Regions from separate parts of the Marinomonas epiphytica genome, predicted to be linked through region 2. Evidence: riboswitches for the same ligand, from Rfam matches in the RefSeq annotation. Region 2 holds a riboswitch; each other region holds the start of a gene.

Region 1 (6,958 bases), on a different contig from region 2:
CTATTTCTTTTCTGCGCTGGAGCCTCGCCTGCCTTATCATTCTCCCTTTTGCTTATCAAAAATTGTGGCGTGAGCACCAACTCATCAGGAAAAACTTTCCTTTATTAGTCCTGTTTGGCTGGCTGGGCATCTGTAACTACAATTTATTCTTGTACATTGGGCTCACCTCCACCAGCGTCACCAATGCCGTACTACTGAATTCCATTATGCCAATCATCATACTCATTACGGCGCGCATTTTACTCGGTAATAAAACTTCAGCCTTACAAAATGTCGGCATTCTTATCTCGACTTTAGGAGCCATTGTCATTGTCAGTCGCGGCAGTTTTGATACGTTTTTACACCTTACTTTTTCGCGAGGCGATCTCTGGATCATAACCGCGGCACTGAGCTGGGCTATATACTCCGTTCTCATTGCCAAACGACCAAAGCAAATGAGTTTAATGGGGTTCTTTGCTAGCACCGCACTCATTGGCACCGCCTTTCAAGCGCCCTTATTCTTTATTTTTGGCAGCACTCAGTTAGGAAGTCTGACTCAGGCAAACTGGGGAAGCATTATTTATATGGCCATTTTTGCTTCTATCGGCTCTTTCCTATGCTGGAATACAGGGGTTCAAAAACTGGGCGCAGCGATGGCAGGACATTTTATTCACCTAATGCCAGTATTTAGCATTGGCCTATCAATTATATTTTTGTCAGAGCGGTTATTCCCGTTTCACTTGGCGGGCATCGCGTTGATTTTTAGTGGCATCTTTGTAGCAACTTATCTCAATCAAAAACGCTTGGCTAAAGGGCTTTAGCCCTTCACCAAGCGCGCACTGATTAAAATGCTAACAAAAATACATATCATGCCTATACAAGCATAAAAATCCGGCACATGCCCCCAAATTAGCCAGCCCCAGACACCACTGAATACGACCCCAATATAACTTACAGGGGAGATCAAGCTAGCAGGGGCAAAAGTGTAAGCTTTATTGTACCAATACATCCCCACATAAAGAGTAAGCGCCACCGTCAGCATTAAGGGCCATTGCTCCATAGGCAACATCAAACTATCGCCTTGCCCCCAAGCCAGCAAAAGGGATAACCCACAGGATATGGAAAAGTAAACCAACAAAGTCTCTCGGCCAGACACTTGATGAGATAACATACGAGTTGTCACCATAGACACAGACAAGCCCAATGCAGACAAAAAACCAACCAAATGCCAAGGGTTCACATGGTTTGGTGTTGGCCGAATAATCAATGCCACCCCAACAAAGCCAATAACCAACGGCAGCCAACGCCGGGGCGGAATAACAATCTTATGCATCAGCCAAACGACGAAAGGAACACATAAAGGAGCACAGGTACGCAACAGTGAAGCTTCCACTAAAGGAATATGATTCAAGGACCAATAATAAAATAAAAAGCCTGCAAAACCGCCACCACTTCTCAGTAAGTGCACTTGCCAAACCGACCAAGGTCGTCGCTGCCAGTGCCCTTTCATTTGCGGAAGCAGAATCAATGAACAGATTAAACTTTGCCAAAATACGACAGCACTAACGGCCACTTGGGTCTGCAATTGTTTTGCAGACAAGGCGGTAATCGACATAACAAAGGCATAGGCAAGGGTTAATACAATACCCTTCCTAATTACTGATGAGCCATCCATAGACATTTACCTTTATCAATTATCTAGACTATTAGAACCTAAATAGTCTTGCAAAACGGGCGTTACCTTACTTGACTCAAGCACTTCGACCCTATCATGTAATACAACTTTACCCTGACGAATTAGCAGAAACCTGCCACCCACCAGCCGCGCTTCTTGGGGCAGATGAGACACCAGGAGCGTGGTCAGTTGATATTCTTCTGTCACCTTCTTAATTAGCAACAGCATTTCTTGCCTTAATGCTGGGTCCAGAGCACTAAAAGGTTCATCTAATAGCAAAATAGGTTGCTCACGAACCAACACCCGAGCAATGGCAACTCTTTGCGCTTGCCCGCCAGATAGTGCCTGTGGAAAAGCATTTTGTTTATTCACAAGCTGAGTCTGCTCAAGTGCCCAGCTGACTTTTTGCTTCTGCTCAGTACTCAAACGTAAGTTTGCCGATAAACCAACGGCCACATTCTGCCAGACCGTTAATTGAGGAAAGAGGTTGTCACTTTGAAACAGAGTGGAAATAGGCCTTTCATAGGGAGCCTGTGAGAGCAAAGAAAGGCCATAATAGTTGAGCACTCCTTTACCCTGCAAGAACCCACCTATAAGCTGCAACAAGGTACTTTTACCTTCCCCACTGCCACCCAATAAAGTGGTAATACCAGGCTCCAATGTCACCTGATAGTGAGCCTCAAAGGCTGCCCAATTATAACTAAGATCAATGGACAACATGGTTTTTTCCTCCTACAAGGCGCACAGTAGTACAAAACAGCAACAAACATAGAGAAATCAAAACCACCGCCACACAAGCTCCTTCTTCTAGTCGATAAGAGCCAATTAATTGAAACAAATACAGAGGTAATGACTGCAAATTCTGGCTACCAAATAAGGCAATAGCCCCCATGTCCCCAAGTGATAACAATAAAGCATAAGCAAACGCCTGTGCGACACTGGTACGCACTAGCGGCCATTCAAGACACCACCGAGACCATCCTGTAATACCCAGGCTAATGTAAAGAGTGCGAAAACGTTTTTCCTGCTGATATATCACTGGCATTAGTGCTCGCATAACAAAGGGTAAAGCCATAACCGCATTCACCCAAACCACGACCCAATAGCCAGAAGACAAGCCGTAACCCAATTCTCTTAGCCATAGAAATAAGCCAGTGGCAATCACAATACCTGGCACCATTAAAATTAAATTACTCAGATGTTCCAGCTGATTAGGTAAAAAGCTTAACCGCCCCCTTTCTGAGCAATATCGAGCCAGTACAGCAAAACTCATGGCAATCAACAAACTAAGCAGAGCAGCAGGAAAGGCAATTTTAATGGAGACCCAAACAGCTTGCCAAAGGCCAGAGCTCAATAAGGTGTCAAAAAACTTAGGCGAAAAAACAGGCTCAAAGATTGCAATAAAAGGAGGAATAACTAATAAGAGCATCACACCAAATGCCAAGCCATCCACACTTCTGGCAAGGTAACTGTCTTTCACTGGGTAATATCTGGCTGCTAACAAACTCGTATCTTGGTGCCTAAGGCCTGCCAACCTGTACACCAGTACCGCGAAAAGCGTGCAGATTAATACTTGCAACACAGCAAGAAAGCTCGCCTTGCCAAGGTCAAACTCAAACCTGAGTGCTTGATATATGGCCACTTCTAAAGTGCTGGATTTGGGCCCACCCCCTAAAGATAAGACCACAGCAAAGCTAGAAAAACACAACATAAAGGTTAAAACAAAGGTCCCTGGCAAGACTTTTTTTAGGTAATGCCATTCAATTAACCGAAAAGATTGCCAACGATTAAACCCCAACTGAGACGCCTGACGCCACTGACCAACAGGAACCAAGCCATATCCTTGTAGCAACAATCTGGCCGCCAAAGGCATGTTTAAAAACACATGCGCCAGCAAAATTCCAAATAGGCCATAAAGAGGCACTTCGATCCCCAATAACTGATTAAGCCAGCCTGTCCGACCATACACGACCACTAAACCAAGAATGGCCACTATAGTCGGAACCACCATGGAAATAGCAAACAACTGTAATAGCCAAGCTTTTCCCCAAATTTGTCTGTGAGCGAGACAAGACACAACAGGAATAGCCACGAGAATACTGATCACACTGCTTAATAAGGCCTGCCAAAGTGAAAAGCGAATAACGCGCCATAAATAAGGCTCAGACAGGTATTCTAGCCACTGGCTAAATTCCGAGTAACGCAAAAGGGCAGCCAAACTGGCTGCCCCAACAATCACAAAACACAGCACTCCAAGGCTGGCTGGCAAGAGATGCCACCGAGCCTTGAAGGAACTCAATGCGCAATTAACGTGTCGTTGCATCGAGCCACTCGTTCACCCACGCTTTACGCTTTTTCGCCACTTGCTCTTGAGGAAGCAAAACTTGCTTGTCCACGGCTAGTGCCGGTGCAAATACTGCTGGCAATGGCTCTTTTGGAGAGACCACTGGAAGCATCCAGTTACCTGTTGGTATTTCAGACTGGAAACCTGGGCTCAAGATGAACGCCATAAATTGCTTAGCCAGCTCAGGCTGTTTAGAGCTCTTTAGCATAGCGGCCACTTCCACCTGTGGATAATAGCCTTCTGAAGCTGGCGCTGCCTTGTACTTAGTTTCCCCTTCGGCAACAACATGATAAGCAGGCGATGTGGTATAACTTAGAACAACATCAGCCTCACCTTTTAAGAACAGACTGTAGCCTTCATACCACCCTTTGGTCACAGTAACTGTATGAGAAGCGAGTTTTTCCCAGGCTTGGGGTGCCTGATCACCATAAACCGCCTTCATCCATAGCAACAAGCCTAAGCCGGGGGTACTGGTTCTTGGATCTTGGTAAATCACTTTTAGCTCTTGATTCTCAACCACTTCTTGCAAACTTGTTGGTGGCTCAGCTAAGGTTTCAGAATTATAAATAAACGCGAAATGTCCGTGGTCGAAAGGCACAAACTCCTCATCTGACCAACCACCAGCAAGCGTTACCGCCGACGTATCTACGGCATGCTTTGCTAACAAACCGCTTTGGGAAGCGGTCTGCATAAGGTTCAGGTCTAAGCCTAATAGAACATCCGCTTCACTGCTTTTACCTTCTAACTGCACACGGGACAAAATACCCACAGAAGAATCTAAGGCAATAAAGTTCACCTCGCAGTCACACTCAGCCTCAAAATTGGCTTTAATTTTTGGACCAGGCCCCCAGTCAGCCGCAAAAGAGTCATAAGTGTAAACATTTAAGGTATTGGCTACTAAGTTAGCACTGGCAAGGGCAGCTACAATGGCCACAATAGAGTTTTTCAAAGAAGGTATCACGGTGTCGCTCCTATATATAAAAAAGCGGCGCTCGGGAAAGACACAAGGTAGTTAACCAACTTGTCATCTCGATTCCTACGCCAGCACAATCTGGATCAGGTTCAATGGGTTAGCCGATAACGACCTCTCAGCGTTAGAAGAAAACTAGTTTTCTTCAAAGCACCCCATGAGATAGTGAAACGCTATTGTAAAGACTCCCTTAGAGCTTGTCTATTTGCGCTAAAGTTCGCGCCACGGCCCCTTGATTTTGCCTAGCAAAATTGAAAGCGGCTTGTCCCATGGAATGAGACATTTCTGGAGACCTCGCCAAATTCAGCAACATCTCTGACAAGGATTCAGCATCCTGGCACCGTGCCGCTGCCTGCTGCTCAACAAGCTGCTCGGTGATTTCAGCGAAGTTAAAAGTGTGTTCTCCTACCAAAAGAGGCTTTTTCAGCACGGCAGCTTCAATAGGGTTATGACCGCCACGAGGAATAAAGCTCCCTGCGACCAAAGCCACATCTGATGCTTGATAGTAATGCATCAGCTCCCCCATACTATCGCCAATGAGAACGGCAAAATCAGACCAGTTCTGAGGGGGAGTTTCACTACGCCTTCCAGTGAGTGCAAATGTTTGCTGGGCCATCCCGAACACGTCAGTGAAGCGTTCGGGGTGGCGGGGTACGATTATCAAGATGGCGTCGTGAATATGCTCTCGCAAGGTTTGATGGGCTTTTAGAAAAAGCTCATCTTCCCCCTGGTGAGTACTTGCTGCTACCCAGACAAAAGAAGTACCAATCAGCTCGCGCCAGTTCGACGCAAGAACCGCTTCACTTGGCTGAAGATCAAATTTAATGCTTCCCGTCACCTCTACATGGGAGGCACCAAGCTGGCGAAAACGCGCAGCATCATCGTCGCCATGAGCCAAAATCAAATCGGGCTGAGCCATTATAGTGGCAGATAAGGAAGAAAATTTTTTATAACGCCGAAAAGATCGTTCACTCAATCTGGCATTAACCACACTAATTCGACGACCTTGCCTCTTAGCGACCGAGAGTAGGTTTGGCCACAATTCAGTCTCAACAACCCAAAGCTGTGGACAAGATAATGACTTTAATGCTCTTTTCACGCACCACATCAAGTCGACTGGTAGGTACTTATGATTAGCGTTAGGAAAGGCTTTTGCTACCTGTTCCGCGCCGGTTGGGGTAACCGTTGTGATTAACAAACTGGCACCTGGATGCGACTCTTGCCAAGCATGAATTAATGGACGTGCCGCTAAGACCTCACCGACTGAGGCACAGTGCACCCAAAGATCAACAGACAATGGCGACCATGCCCCTAGGGCTTCAGAAAAACGGTAACCCTCATATTGGCGCTGAAAACGCCGCAGTTTTAATAAAATAAACGGCGTTAACAGTAACAAGACAATTCGATACCACCACATCTTTTAGCTGCTACTTGATTCGCTAAACTGCTGACTGTGTAGCTGAGCATAAGCGCCCTGCTTTTCTAGCAGCTCATGGTGTGTACCTTGCTCAACAATTTTGCCATCTTCCACCACCGCAATAATATCGGCTTTTTCAATGGTAGACAGCCTATGAGCAATGGCGATGGTAGTGCGATTTTCCATCAAGTTTTCCAGTGCCATTTGGATAGCTCGCTCGGATTCGGTATCTAATGCTGACGTGGCTTCGTCCAGAATTAAGATGGGCGCATTTTTTAGAATGGCTCGAGCAATAGCGATGCGCTGTCGCTGCCCCCCAGATAACAAGACCCCATTCTCCCCAACCATGGTATTTAAGCCCTGGTCGAGTTTTTCAATAAAGTCCCAAGCATTAGCCGCTTTTGCCGCTGCCATCACATCTTTATCTGTGGCACTGCGCAAACTACCATAGGCGATGTTTTCACGTATTGTGCCATTAAACAAGATGACTTGCTGGTTCACCAAAGCTATGTTTTTCCTTAAATCCGCTAAACGATAGTCGTTAATGGAATGGCCATCCAACAAGATTTGCTC
Region 2 (6,958 bases):
GCTGTGAACGTTATTCCTGGTCAAGTGGCCTTTACAATAGATATTCGCAGCCAAGACCAAGATCGCTTAGAACAAGCCTGTGATGACATGTTAGTAGAGTTAGAAAACATCGCAGGGCAGCGTAACATGGGGTTTCAAGCAGAAACGCTTTATCAAGCGAAAGCCGTCCCTTGTAATGGGGCTTTGCAGCAGGATTGGTCTAAGGTGGTGGAGCAACACACAGCCAAGGCCGCTTTATCGTTATCGAGTGGGGCAGGGCATGATGCCATGGTGATTGCTAATATTGCAGACATCGGAATGTTGTTTGTAAGGTGTGAGAAGGGCATCAGCCACAACCCGAAAGAGAAGGTTGAAACAGCCGATGTCGCGATGGCGCTAGACTGCTTTGTAAGCATGATTAAACGCATGAAATTAAAGCAAAAACAACTTGATGAGCCCATGTTTGGTTTAGGTATTGGTGGAAACTCAGCGGGTCATTTGGAGCAAACGGGAGAAATTCAAGCTTTTGCTAGTCCTTCAGGAGAGGGCCCACAAGCGATTTTTCCATTTTATGTACCGCAAGCGAAAGACGCCTATTTGGCCGTTAACCCTTATTCCAGTACGCATCTTGTGTTACCTCAGTTGACACAAGAGGCACAGCCCAAGGTGCAAATGGAGCCAGAATTGGCATTAAAAGCCACTCTACGATATGACCAGCAACAGCGTTTGATTGTCATGCACCCCTATGCGATGACTCTGGTAAATGATGCCTCTTATCGTAATGCCATTGTTGATAAGCTTGCCCAGAAAAAGAATTGGGGCCCAGCCAGTAAAGGCTTGGCAGTAAAGGACCTTGAACTGCCCTCATTCGACCGTGCTAATAGCTTAGCGCATTATCAGCTGTGTGGTTTCCATTGTCGCAATAAGCAGTGGCTTGCCTGCACTGAGAGTGTGTCTATTGCCGACTACAGTGTCTTCTATGAAGACTTGTTAGCCTGGTCTGTATCACAGATGATGGAGCAAACAGAGCAAGGGGTTCTGCATGACTTTACCGCGCTTTTGGCCCAGGCAAATTACCCTCAGGAAATTTTGTTGTCGGTTGGTGCGGCTCGTTATACGGACTATGGAGAGCAGCATGCATTGGCCCCAGGAGATGAGCTTGTTGTGGTCTTATTTAACAGCCAAGTACATTCACTTTATGAAATCACCACTTTAATAAAGAGCGGGCAAGATTTACATCAATTGAGTGGCGATGATGTGCTCTTTTTGCATCAACAAGTCGTAGCGGCTTGTTAGCCAAAGTGACTATAAACCATGCGTAATTGATATTTTTGAGATTGCGTTCAGTCGTATCTGAACGTATTCTCGAGGTTCAGAGTAGACGCTCTGAACACAGGCTATGAAGGTGTCAGTAGTAACTGGTGAAACTGGGAAATAGGTATGTGCAAACAAAACCTATGCTGCCCCCGCAACGGTAAGTTTACCTAAGTGTAAATCAGCCCGGAGACCGGCCTTCATATTAGATAATATAAGCTTGCTTATATTGGTTAATTAGACTCATACGGGTGGTGTGAGGCTCATTAGGGAAATTATTATGCATATTGAACCCGGTGTCGTAGACGGCGCCAAGATTATTTTAAGTTACGCTACCGCTGTAGCAGGCTTTGGACTTGCTGCCAAAGCAAGTGTGGAAACCATTAAAGAGTCAGGCTTAGGCTCGCTTGTTGGGCGAAGTGTGCTCACCAGTTTACTGGTATTTTTCTTCTTTGAAGTGATGCCACATCATGGGGTGGGGGTGTCAGAAGTCCACTTCATCTTAGGATCCACCTTGTTTTTACTGTTTGGCGCAGGGGCTGCATCAATTGGCTTGCTGATGGGACTTTTATTACAAGGCATTCTGTTCGCGCCTTTTGATCTGCCTCAGTACGGCATGAACGTCACCACCTTGCTGTTACCTTTATTCGCAATGGGAATAGTTGCCCGCCGCATTATTCCTGCGCACACAGCCTATGTAGATTTATCTTACCAACAGGCTCTAAAACTGTCGCTAACTTACCAAGGTGGCATTATCGCTTGGGTGGCATTTTGGGCGTTTTATGGTCAAGGCTTCTCAGCGGAAAACCTAACGGCAGTGGCCAGTTTTGGTTTAGCCTACCTAAGCGTGGTGCTAATTGAGCCCGTTTTAGATCTGGCTGTACTTGCTGGCGCAAAAGGGCTTGCTGGGCTGAAACAAACTCGTTTACTTGAGGCGCGTTTGTACCGCTAGCGTTAAAAACATACTAAAGCCGCCTTTGTTGAAGCAACAAAGGCGGCTTTTTCATTTTATAAGCAGTTGATCTTTAAGCAAGACTTGCTACTATGTTGGCATATAGTCGGGGGGCCTAATATTGGCTGAGAGTGCACAAAGTTGCAGACCCGTTGAACCTGATTCAGTTAACACTGGCGTAGGGAACTATTCTTCTTGTTTGTAGCTTTATACACCCAAGGTTTCGCATCGCGCGAATTGATGTAGTTTTTTACGCTCGCTATGGAGCTACTATGTCAAACTTGGCGTCACCAACCTCTCAACCTTCTTGCCCTATTGTGCTAACCATTGCCGGTTCTGACAGTGGTGGTGGTGCTGGTATTCAAGCAGATATTAAAGCGATTAGTGCAACAGGTGGTTATGCCTGCTCTGTGATTACCGCTGTCACGGCTCAAAATACCTTAGGCGTATCAGGCATTTTTGCTATTCCACTTGAGTTTGTGGAGCAGCAATTAGATGCTGTGTTCAGTGATCTCAATATTGCTGCAGTCAAAATTGGCATGTTAGCTGACCCAGAAATTATCCGTCTGGTAGCGAAAAAATTGTGTCAATATCAGCCTCCCTTTGTGGTAATAGACCCTGTTATGGTGGCTACTAGCGGAGATTTATTGCTTCCCGAGACGGCCATCCAGACCTTAAAAAATGAACTCTTTCACCTTGCTGATCTAATCACCCCTAACTTACCCGAAGCGGTGGCTTTAGTGGGAGAGGTTATGCCAAAAAGTGCTTCTGAATTGGTCTTATTACAAGAACAGTTGCGTTTATTGCCCGCCAAAGCCGTGCTGTTGAAAGGAGGACACTTTGACCAAGAGCCACTGAGTAGCGACTTTTTAATATTGGCTGATAAGGTGCAAACCTTTAGCGCACCAAGGGTGTCTACTAAGAATACGCACGGAACAGGCTGCACTTTATCTGCGGCTATTGCTTCTTTCTTAGCCCAAGGTCACTCGCTAGCAGGTTCAGTTCAGGCCGCAAAAGGTTACATTTCTAACGCTTTGCAACACGCTGATCGATTATCTGTTGGGCAGGGGCACGGGCCTGTACATCATTTCTATGCTGGCCATCAGTATGACCTCTCTTAAACAAGAACTCGCAAGCGTGGACTTTCAGTTAGAGCAATTTAGTTTGCTTTATAACGGCACTGAGCGTCCCGTTATCGATGGCTTATCCATGACCATAAAACAGCATGGCTGGACCTGCATTCTTGGGCGTAGTGGTTGTGGTAAAAGTAGTTTGTTGCGTTACTTGGCGGGTTTACTGAATACCCAAGTGACGGTTCGCGGACAGCCAAATAAGCACGCCTTTGCTGAATATTTCTCTGGTAAAATTGCTTATATGGCTCAGCAAGATTTACTCTATCCTTGGCTAACCGTCATGGAGAATGTGTGCATAGCAGAGCGTTTTAAAGGGGGTAAACAGTCCAAAACGAAAGCCTTTTCTGAACCCGCACGAGAGGTACTAAAAGCCGTCGGACTAGCACAATACGCAAGCTATTATCCTCAACAGTTGTCTGGCGGAATGCGGCAACGTGCTGCTCTTGCTAGAACCTTGCTGCAAGATAAGCCAATTATTTTAATGGATGAGCCTTTTTCGGCGTTAGATGCCATTACCCGCCACCACTTACAATCTTTGGCTCATCAGATGCTCAAGCATAAAGCTGTCGTCCTGATTACTCATGACCCACAAGAAGCGGTACGCCTTGCCGATACAGTTTACATTTTATCTGGCAATCCCAGTTGTGCTCGTAAGGTTGAGGTGCCTATTAGTCCCCCCCCGCGAACACAGGATGCCACAACGGCTCTTTGTTATGAGCATATTTTGTCGGTACTGCAAGACGACCTTGAAGGGGGGTACCCATGAGTGTTCAGTCTCCTTCTGGTTCATGGTTGAGTGTCAACAAGCTAAAGAAATGTCTCGACTCAAAGCTTGTTCGCCTAGCCTGTACTTTGGTGGTTTTTGCTCTTGCTTGGCACAGCATAGTGAGTGTTTTTGGATTGCCCAATTACATTTTGCCGTCCCCCTTACGGGTCTTGAATGTCTTAATGAATGATGTACATATATTGTTCAAGCATACGCTAGTTACCCTACAAGAGATTCTATTGGGGTTGTTGCTTGGCCTTGTCTTTGGGGTTCTCTTTGCTTTGCAAATGGCACTATTTGCACCTTTAAGGCGTTGGCTGTTGCCTTTGCTGATTGCCAGTCAAGCGATTCCGGTGTTCGCCTTGGCTCCGATTTTTATGCTGTGGCTGGGTTATGGTATGGCATCAAAAGTGGTCATGGCGGCCATTATTATTTTCTTCCCCATTACGACTTGTTTCTTCGATGGCTTACGTCAAACCCCACAAGGTTATCTTGACTTAGCTCGAACATTAGGAGCGACTCGCTGGCAAGAGCTTAGGCATGTTCGGCTTATGCAAGCCTTACCTGCTTTAGCGTCGGGGTTACGAGTAGCAGTTGTGGTTGCTCCTATTGGCGCTGTGGTTGGGGAATGGGTTGGGTCTAGTGAAGGCTTAGGCTATCTGATGTTACAAGCGAATGCGCGTATGCAAATTGACTTAATGTTTGCAGCACTCACTGTGCTCTCCTGCATAACGGTTGGCTTGTACTTCTTAACAGATTTTATCATCAAAAAACGACTCACTTGGGAGTCTTAAACTAAAGGAAACACAATGAAGATCACTAAATGGTATGCTGCGCTGGTTACCGTCATGGGCTTGATGAGTGCCAATATACAAGCACAAGAGAACGAAATGACTCTGATGCTAGATTGGTTCGTTAACCCTAACCATGGACCCATTATTATAGCTCAGCAACAAGGTTATTTTGCTGAACAAGGTATCGATCTGGTGATACAAGAGCCATCTGACCCAAGTACGCCTGCTAAACTAGTGGCTGCTGGCAAAGTGGATTTGGCTGTTTCCTACCAACCTAATTTGATTATGGACGTCGCAGCAGGTTTACCGTTGATTCGTGCGGCAACACTGATTGCTACACCGCTGAATACTCTAACCGTGTTGGATAATGGCAAAATTAACAGCATTGCTGATTTGCGCGGTAAGACAATTGGTATCTCGGTTTCGGGAAATGAAGAAGCCATAGTGGGTACCATGCTGAAAGCCCACGGTGTTGCGTACGATGAAGTCACCGTAATTAATATTGGTTGGGCGCTGTCAAGTTCACTGGCCTCTGGACGAGTAGACGCAACTTGGGGCGGTTTTCGTAACTTCGAAGCCAATCAGTTAGAGCTAGAAGGGATTAAAGCAAAGGCCTACTTCCCTGAGGAGCATCAAGTACCGATTTATGATGAGCTGGTGTTTGTTGCCAACAGTCAATCTTACGATAAAGGTACCCTACAAGCGTTTAACCAAGCTATTGAAAAGGGAGTAACCTATATTCTAAACCACCCGCAAGAGTCTTGGTTGCAGTTTGTTCAATACGCGCCAGATACGCTTGATAATGAGCTTAACAAACGTGCTTGGCAAGATACCTTACGCCGCTTTGCCTTGCGCCCAAGTGCATTGGATAGAAAGCGCTACAGGGATTACGCGAAATTTATGCATGCCCAAGGGCTCATTGATACTCTGCCGGCTCCCGCTAGCTATCTTCCTTCTTTAAGCCATTAACTTGCCTCTGTGATGTGGGGGGAAGTTCCCCCACATTGCTCTTCCCTAATTATTGCAAACTTTTCTTAAGCCTTATTTTTATTGGGTTGAGAGGGGGGGGCATACTTTTTTTGATCGATCGTTCAAAATGGGGGTTGAACGATCGTTCATGCTCTGCTTAAATGCACGTATTGTGTATTTATTAACGAAGAGGTTTACCATGTCATTACAAGATCAAATTGCAGATTACAAAGCGGGTTTCGTGCAAAAAGCACCACAAGAAGTACAGGCTCTAATGAAACAGGCTACTCAGAATCTAGCTGAATCTGGTATTGTCGATAAAGCGCCGAAAGTTGGTGAGGAGCTTCCAGCATTCTCTTTACCGAACCAAAATGGCGACCAAGTTGAGCTAGCTGACTTACTTGCCAAAGGGCCAGTAGTACTGACTTTTTACCGTGGTGGCTGGTGCCCATATTGCAACCTTGAGCTAAAAGCTTACCAAGATCAGCTTGCTAATATTAAAGCGAGCAATGCCAGCCTGGTTGCTATTACTCCAGAGTTACCTGATGCTTCTCTTTCAACGGCTGAGAAAAATGCCTTAGAGTTTCAGGTGTTAACAGATGAAGGTGCAAACTATGCACGTGATCTAGGCTTGGTTTTCTCTTTGCCAGAAGAACTTCGCCCAATTTACTTATCTTTTGGTATCGATGTGGAGCAGCATAATGGTAGCGGGCAATTTGATTTGCCATTGGCGGCCACTTTCGTGATTGCTCAAGACGGTAAAATAGCAGGCGCTTTTGTTGACGCTGACTACACGGCTCGTCAAGAACCTGCAGAAGTGGTTGAGCTATTAAAAACACTATAATCTGCTAAAAGCTTTATGCCCAGAGACCCAAAACCAGTATAGTCCTATACTGGTTTTTTTGTTTGAGTGTCTGAGGTAACCAATGCGTCGTCCAAGTAAGGATGAGATTAATCAACTTTCTCCCTATGAAGGGGTAAGCCTTGAGAATATTCATATTGTTGAGGCTCAGTCACAGGTCGAAGCCGCACTGAGTTATTTACACGCTCA
Region 3 (6,958 bases), on a different contig from region 2:
TATATTCATTTTTCGTTCATGAGCGGCTTGAATGCCCTGAATGATAGGGGAAGTATTGCCTCTGTTTGCCACTACAAATAGTATGTCGCCCGCATTCCCAATAGCAGTAATTTGTTTTGAAAACACATCATGGTAGCTGTCATTGTGTGTGACAGAAAGTAGGGTAGCACCATCTCCCGATAAGCTAATAGCGGGTAAGCCTGGTCTTTCTCTATCGAGTCGATCTAATAATAGAGTGCTGAAGTACTGAGCTAGGTGTGAGCCGGTGCTATTGCCTATGCAAACGACTTTCCCGCCCGCGGCAATGCTGTTAAAAATGACTCTTGCTGCATGTTCAATATAAGGTGGTAAGCCTTCTAGGGCTTGTTGCTTTGCTTCAAAGCTTTGAGCAAATTGGGTGTAAATCGCTTCTTGAAAATCCATAAATTACAGTATGTCTTTAAGCCAAGTTAAATGTTGTCTGTCTATTCTTGTGTCAAATAATACCGCATCAAAGCGGCAAGAGTTAGCTAACTTATTGTTTTTTTGCAGCCAAGTCATAGCACTACGATGAATTTTACGTAATTTTGATGGCGTAATGCTTTCGGCGGCACTGCCGTGGCGTAGGTCAGCACGATACCTTACCTCCACAAAGACGATGGTGTGATGATCTAAAAAAATAAGATCAATCTCACCAGACTTGCAAAAAAAGTTTCTTTCGATGAACGATAAACCTTGTTCGCCAAGATAGTCTTCTGCGAATTGCTCAGCCCTTTGGCCATCATTGGTTGCACCCGTTCTAGGAGTCTTCAGGCGTTTGAAAAAATCGCTCACTTTTCGCATTAACCAAATTTCCTTTTTGGTATGTCATCACTTGCGGACGTTTATGGAACACACCTTCGTCATCTAGGGTGATTGTGCCTGTGTTACCCACAATCCGTGTATTGGGTAATTGTTGGAACAAAGGGTAACGGTTAGCAAGCAAATAACTGTCTGCCCCAAGAGCCTGCAAACGTCTTAATATGTTGGAGCCTGCTTTGGGCGGCAGGTTGCTGTTTGATGTTGTGTTAGCAGTCAGTGCTGGAATCTCCGTAAATAAAATGCGCTCAATATCAGCGAACTTAATGTTTTTTCCCGGCTGGTTATCGTGTAACGAGCTGCTGGCTAACATGGGGATTTTGTCGGCAAAGTAAAAATCGATAAGAGGGCGAATTTGCTTGGCGTCGTCTAATCTACCCACATAAAAAACATAGTCCAGATCTTGGCGTGATCGCACAGTGCTTTCTACTTGTTCGCCTGTCCACCCTTGAATCAAACTTTTGCGCTTTAGGCTTTCATCCACTAAGAGTAGTTTTTGAATCGCATTCTGTCGTCCTAAAGGGCTATTTTCATAGGTTTGATTCGAGGTAATGGTGATCTTTTCTTTATCAGCGGCGTGTAAAAATTCATCTGCTTGTTTTAAGGCCCAGGTGTCTTCTGTGCTTAAAATGGCCGCTTTGTTTGCTCCATGCTTTTTGGCAAAAAGAATCAGTTGCTGAATGTCGTCTTCTGGCGATAGAGAAAAATGATACAAATTGGGGTTAGGGGTATTAATCTCAAGCTGGTTAAGCGCGATGACAGGGTACTCTAGTGCTAATTGGCTGAGTCTTGCGACGGCACTTTTTTGCAAGGGTCCGACAATCACATCCGGTTCTTGTTGGTAGGCAGCGACTAGGGCGTCTTCTATATTATCGTATTGTGCCGTATTAACAATGTAAACGTCTGGTCGTTGGTTTTGTTTATGGTAATAGGCTGCAAAAAAACCATCAATAATAGCTTGCGAAGCGTGTCTTAGGCGGCCAGTGGTCGGTAACATTAACACAATGCGTTGTGCTTCCATTTGCTCAATAGAGGCCATTACCTGGAAATCTTGAGGTGTATTTTGAGCGGCAGGATGGCTGGGGTTTTCTAACTGCCAGTCTTGGTAGGCTTGGAGCTGTTGCTCTAACGACCAAGCTGAGTTGCGTAGAATATCGCTAAGCGCCAGCCAGCCTTCTAAAGAGGGGAGTTGCTCTTCATAAAGTTTGGCCATTTCCATTTCAGACAAATTCTGAATGTCTTGCCATAACAACTCTTCGTTTGCCTGGCCCTCATCAAGTGGTAGGTTGAAACTTAGGTTAAGACGGGCTTTTACGGCTTCAGGCCAGCTGCCAAAGGCTTCTAGAATTTGTGCCTTAGTTAAGTCTAGGGTGTTCTGTTGGTCAGGATGACGTGCTTGGTTTAAGCTCTCAGCCTGATTAATGTAAGTCACACTGGCAATATGATTTTGTATTTTTGCGCTTGCCAGAGCCGCTAAAAGATTCGCATCGAATTCTAATGAAGAAGGGGCGATCAAGACCTTATCTTCTAGCATTTGCAGAGATTGCTGATATAACCCCGCGTCGTAGTAGTCTTGTGCAGCTTGAAAGTCACTTTCAATGGCCGCATTGGCGCTGCTGGTGTGAGGGTGGAAAATGCTGTCAGGAACCGTGTTTTCTTCGTTAGTACTGGTGTTTGCTGGTGTTTGCACCACAGTGAATGATTGTGGTGTATTTAAATCTAACGAGCCACAGGCACTAAGCAGAAAAGTACCTAGAGTTAATGGTATGATGCGTTGCGAAAATGAGATCATAAGCGGCACAATTTAATAGAACAAAGAGGCGACATGTTAGCACATAGTTCGGATGATGTTAGGGGCACACTTCACATAGTTGCGACCCCGATTGGAAATTTAGACGACTTTAGTAAAAGAGCGGAACAAACTTTACGAGATGTAGACTATATTGGTGCAGAAGATACCCGCCATACTAAGCGCTTACTGAATCATTTTGGAATCGAAGCCAAGTTATTCTCCCTCCATGACCATAACGAGAAAGACAAAGCGAATTATGTGGCCAGTTTGTTGGAAGAAGGGAAAAATGTTGCTTTGGTGTCTGACGCGGGTACGCCTTTAATTTCTGACCCAGGTTATCATATTGTGTCTAATTTACGGGAAAAAGGCTTGCGAGTATCCCCTGTACCGGGAGCGTGTGCTTTCATTGCGGCTCTATGTGCTTCAGGATTGGCGACAGACCAATTTTTCTTTGCGGGTTTTGTGCCTGCAAAATCTAAAGCCCGTTGCGACCTCTACGAGAGTTGGCAGTCTCAAGCTGGTACCGTGGTTTTCTATGAATCTACCCACCGTATCTACGATTCGATACAAGATTTAGACAAAGTATATGGTGATAGAGTGCAGGTTGTCATTGGCCGAGAAGTCACTAAAACCTTTGAGACCTTTTTGTCTGGTACGCCAAGTGAGCTGCTTACTCAATTTGATCAAGACGCCAACCAAATGCGTGGTGAGTTTGTAGTGATGCTGCAAATTGAAAAAATCGAAGCCAGTGCTGCAGAACAAGAGGCACAAAGGGTATTGGCGATACTTTTAGAAGATCTGCCGGTTAAACAAGCTGCTGCTATGGCAGCTAAATTAACCGGTGAAAAGAAAAACGCCCTATACAAAATGGCTTTAGAGATGAATCAATAACCGAAAGTTTTTCTCACTCCGATAGGTGAACAAGTTTACAGCTTGCTTTTTCTCAGTATACTAAGCGTCACTTGTCGGAGTGCCATATGGCTGAGATCGTACAAATAAGTACGGGATCCGCAGAACCTGATCGGGCTAATCCCCGCGTAGGAAACAAGAAAATCATTTTTCTTTTCTGCATTTTGTCGGTTTGTCTTCGCAAGTTGAATAGGGTGCAGCTACATACCTAATCAACTTGCTTTGAGTTAAACCTTCATTGTTAAGCAGTAAGTCGATATGAGTCTATCGAGCCTGCTTAAAGCGCATTTCAGACAAGCAATTTCCATAACAATATTAAAGGGAACTGCTTAATGTCGAATCCAACAACACCTAAAAGAATATCTAAGTCCAGTCGCGAAGCGTCACGTTTGCAAGCAAAGCAATTCATCGATAGCTTACAAGCAACGCCTTTTCCTGCTTCGGAACGCATTTATGTGCAAGGTAGTCAGGAAACCATCCGAGTTCCTATGCGGAAAATCCATCTTACCGATACCGTCGTTGGTTCGGACCCCGCCAAATTAACTTTTGAGCCAAATGAGCCTGTGTATGTCTACGACTGCTCTGGTCCATACGGTGACATAAATAACAAAATTGATGTTTATAAAGGCATTGATGCCATTAGAGCGAGTTGGATAGAGCAGCGTGATGATACTCAAGAATTAGATGCGGTTTCGTCTGAGTTTGCTCAATCTCGCTTGGCAGACAGTCGTTTAGACGAATTGCGTTTTAAAGCATTGCCAACAGTCCGAAAGGCGAAGTCTGGTCAGTGCGTAACGCAAATGCACTATGCCAAGAAGGGTATCATCACCCCAGAAATGGAATACATTGCTATTCGTGAAAACCAGAATTTAGCGGCCATTCAGAGTGAGCTGTTATTAAAACAACACCCAGGCCAGAGCTTTGGCGCCAATATTCAAGAGCAAATCACCCCCGAGTTTATTCGCGACGAAGTAGCCAAAGGTCGAGCGATTATCCCGAATAATATTAACCACCCAGAATCAGAGCCTATGATCATAGGGCGAAACTTTCTGGTTAAAGTGAATGCGAATATTGGCAACTCTGCTGTTACATCATCCATTGAAGAAGAGGTCGAAAAATTAGTGTGGTCGACTCGCTGGGGGGCCGATACCGTGATGGATTTGTCCACGGGGAAAAACATTCATGAAACCCGTGAATGGATTCTAAGAAACTCGCCTGTGCCAATTGGTACTGTCCCTATTTATCAGGCTTTAGAAAAAGTGGATGGTGTGGCGGAAGATCTAAATTGGCAGGTATTTCGAGACACACTAATAGAGCAAGCGGAGCAGGGAGTAGATTATTTTACGATTCATGCCGGTGTGTTATTACGTTTTGTACCAATGACGGCAAAACGATTGACGGGGATTGTTTCTCGTGGCGGCTCGATTATGGCTAAATGGTGTCTGGCCCATCATGAAGAAAACTTTTTATATACCCGCTTTAGAGAAATTTGTGAGATTTGTGCAGCCTACGACGTGTCGCTGTCGTTAGGAGATGGTTTGCGTCCTGGCTCCATTATGGACGCCAACGATGAAGCTCAAATGTCAGAACTGCGTACATTAGGTGAGCTGACAAAGGTGGCTTGGGAATACGATGTGCAAGTCATGATTGAAGGGCCAGGCCATGTTCCTATGCAACTTATTGAAGAAAACATGCATGAGCAATTAGAGCATTGTCATGAAGCACCTTTCTACACCTTAGGGCCCTTAACGCAAGATATTGCGCCAGGCTATGACCATATTACCTCAGGTATAGGCGCCGCCCAAATAGGTTGGTATGGGTGTGCTATGTTGTGTTATGTGACCCCCAAAGAACATTTAGGTTTGCCTAATAAAGAAGATGTAAAGCAGGGCTTAATTACCTATAAAATTGCGGCTCATGCCGCTGATTTGGCGAAAGGTCACCCCGGCGCTCAAATTCGTGATAACGCTTTATCCAAAGCACGTTTTGAGTTCCGTTGGGAGGACCAATTTAACCTCGCGCTAGACCCTGAAACAGCACGCCAGTACCACGACGAAACCTTGCCTCAAGCCTCTGGTAAGGTGGCCCACTTTTGTTCTATGTGTGGCCCGAAGTTTTGTTCTATGAAAATCACTCAAGAAGTACGTGACTACGCCAAAGATCTAGAAGTACAGGCTTTAACTTTACCGGATGTAGAGGCTGATCAAGGCATGCAAAAAATGTCAGAGCAGTTTCGTGAATTAGGCAGTCAGGTGTATTTAAGCCAAGATAAATTAGTGTCCTCAGAGTTAGAACCCTTTGCTCCGATGGATAAAGAAAAAATGGGGCTTTACCCTGTTGTAGATACATTAGAGTGGCTGGAGTGTGTCCTAAAGCAAGGTGTTAAGCTGGCCCAATTGCGTATTAAAGAGCCCGATTATAGTCAGCTTAAAGAGCAAATTGCCCAGGCGATTGCCCTAGGTGAACAATACCAAGCCCAAGTATTCATTAATGATTTCTGGCAATTGGCCATTGAGCTTGGCGCTTATGGCGTTCACTTGGGCCAAGAAGATTTACAAGTCGCAGATTTACAGAAAATACAGCAAGCAGGGTTGCGTTTTGGGGTCAGCACTCACGATGAACAAGAGCTTAAGCAAGCTCTGCACCTCAAACCCAGCTATGTGGCATTGGGGCACATTTTTCCTACTCAAACTAAACAAATGCCATCTCAACCTCAAGGTTTAACAGAGCTTGCTAGGCAAGTGGCTTTAATTGATGGTGCTGTACCTACTGTGGCCATTGGTGGCATTAGCCAAGAACGTTTTGCCAGTGTTGTGAAAACGGGCGTAGACAGCGTGGCGGTGGTCACCGCAATTACTCAGTCACAGAATCCTGAGCGAGTGATAAAACAGCTTATGTCGGAATGCTTACAGCCAGTAGGAACAAAGCCATGACCCAAAAGTGTCTAATCCAATTGAATGATGAAGCCTATCATTTTGCGGGCCAAACTCTTGCTGACCTGTTAGTAGAGCTAGAAAGCGAGGGGCGAGGGTTGGCCATTGCTTTGAATCAGCAAGTGGTACCCAAAAGCCTATGGGCTTCTACCACCCTTGAGGCAGGGCAACATGTTTATATATTTGAATCGATTGCAGGAGGATAGAAATGGAACCTTTAGTCATTGCCGGTCATGAGTTTCAATCGCGCTTATTCACAGGGACAGGAAAATACGCCAGTGCTGATACCATGATGAACTCATTGCTGGCCAGTGAAACGCAACTGGTGACCTTGTCATTAAGGCGCATGGACCTGCAAAATCAGTCTGATAATATTTTGCAGCCTTTACAGCAACAGGGCTTAAAACTATTGCCAAATACATCGGGTGCCAGAACCGCAAAAGAAGCCGTGTTTGCCGCAGAATTGGCCCGGGAAGCTCTGCAAACA

What was found. A riboswitch is a leader RNA that binds a small molecule or an ion and turns the genes downstream of it on or off. The one in region 2 is predicted to bind thiamine pyrophosphate.
Region 1: it holds a riboswitch for thiamine pyrophosphate, as region 2 does, so the genes downstream of both, thiB (thiamine ABC transporter substrate binding subunit) here and thiD (bifunctional hydroxymethylpyrimidine kinase/phosphomethylpyrimidine kinase) in region 2, are expected to answer to the same signal.
Region 3: it holds a riboswitch for thiamine pyrophosphate, as region 2 does, so the genes downstream of both, thiC (phosphomethylpyrimidine synthase ThiC) here and thiD (bifunctional hydroxymethylpyrimidine kinase/phosphomethylpyrimidine kinase) in region 2, are expected to answer to the same signal.

What each region holds. Positions count from the first base shown of each region.
Region 1 covers NZ_BAAGVX010000026.1:265,371-272,328, reverse strand. Annotated here, with positions in the region: gene ACYVGZ_RS06350 (DMT family transporter) at 1-800, shown strand, start outside; gene ACYVGZ_RS06345 (DMT family transporter) at 797-1,654, opposite strand; gene ACYVGZ_RS06340 (thiamine ABC transporter ATP-binding protein) at 1,670-2,374, opposite strand; gene thiP (thiamine/thiamine pyrophosphate ABC transporter permease) at 2,361-3,923, opposite strand; gene thiB (thiamine ABC transporter substrate binding subunit) at 3,961-4,959, opposite strand; TPP riboswitch at 5,014-5,136, opposite strand; gene ACYVGZ_RS06325 (3-deoxy-D-manno-octulosonic acid transferase) at 5,159-6,385, opposite strand; gene msbA (lipid A export permease/ATP-binding protein MsbA) at 6,389-6,958, opposite strand, start outside.
Region 2 covers NZ_BAAGVX010000033.1:173,590-180,547, reverse strand. Annotated here, with positions in the region: gene ACYVGZ_RS11140 (allantoate amidohydrolase) at 1-1,275, shown strand, start outside; cobalamin riboswitch at 1,366-1,509, shown strand; gene ACYVGZ_RS11135 (energy-coupling factor ABC transporter permease) at 1,574-2,245, shown strand; TPP riboswitch at 2,343-2,447, shown strand; gene thiD (bifunctional hydroxymethylpyrimidine kinase/phosphomethylpyrimidine kinase) at 2,518-3,366, shown strand; gene ACYVGZ_RS11125 (ABC transporter ATP-binding protein) at 3,353-4,144, shown strand; gene ACYVGZ_RS11120 (ABC transporter permease) at 4,141-4,938, shown strand; gene ACYVGZ_RS11115 (ABC transporter substrate-binding protein) at 4,954-5,907, shown strand; gene ACYVGZ_RS11110 (peroxiredoxin-like family protein) at 6,107-6,751, shown strand; gene ACYVGZ_RS11105 (3'-5' exonuclease) at 6,834-6,958, shown strand, end outside.
Region 3 covers NZ_BAAGVX010000002.1:174,633-181,590, reverse strand. Annotated here, with positions in the region: gene ACYVGZ_RS01345 (SIS domain-containing protein) at 1-423, opposite strand, end outside; gene ACYVGZ_RS01340 (YraN family protein) at 427-822, opposite strand; gene ACYVGZ_RS01335 (penicillin-binding protein activator) at 779-2,629, opposite strand; gene rsmI (16S rRNA (cytidine(1402)-2'-O)-methyltransferase) at 2,663-3,520, shown strand; TPP riboswitch at 3,586-3,690, shown strand; gene thiC (phosphomethylpyrimidine synthase ThiC) at 3,871-6,471, shown strand; gene thiS (sulfur carrier protein ThiS) at 6,468-6,677, shown strand; gene ACYVGZ_RS01315 (thiazole synthase) at 6,680-6,958, shown strand, end outside.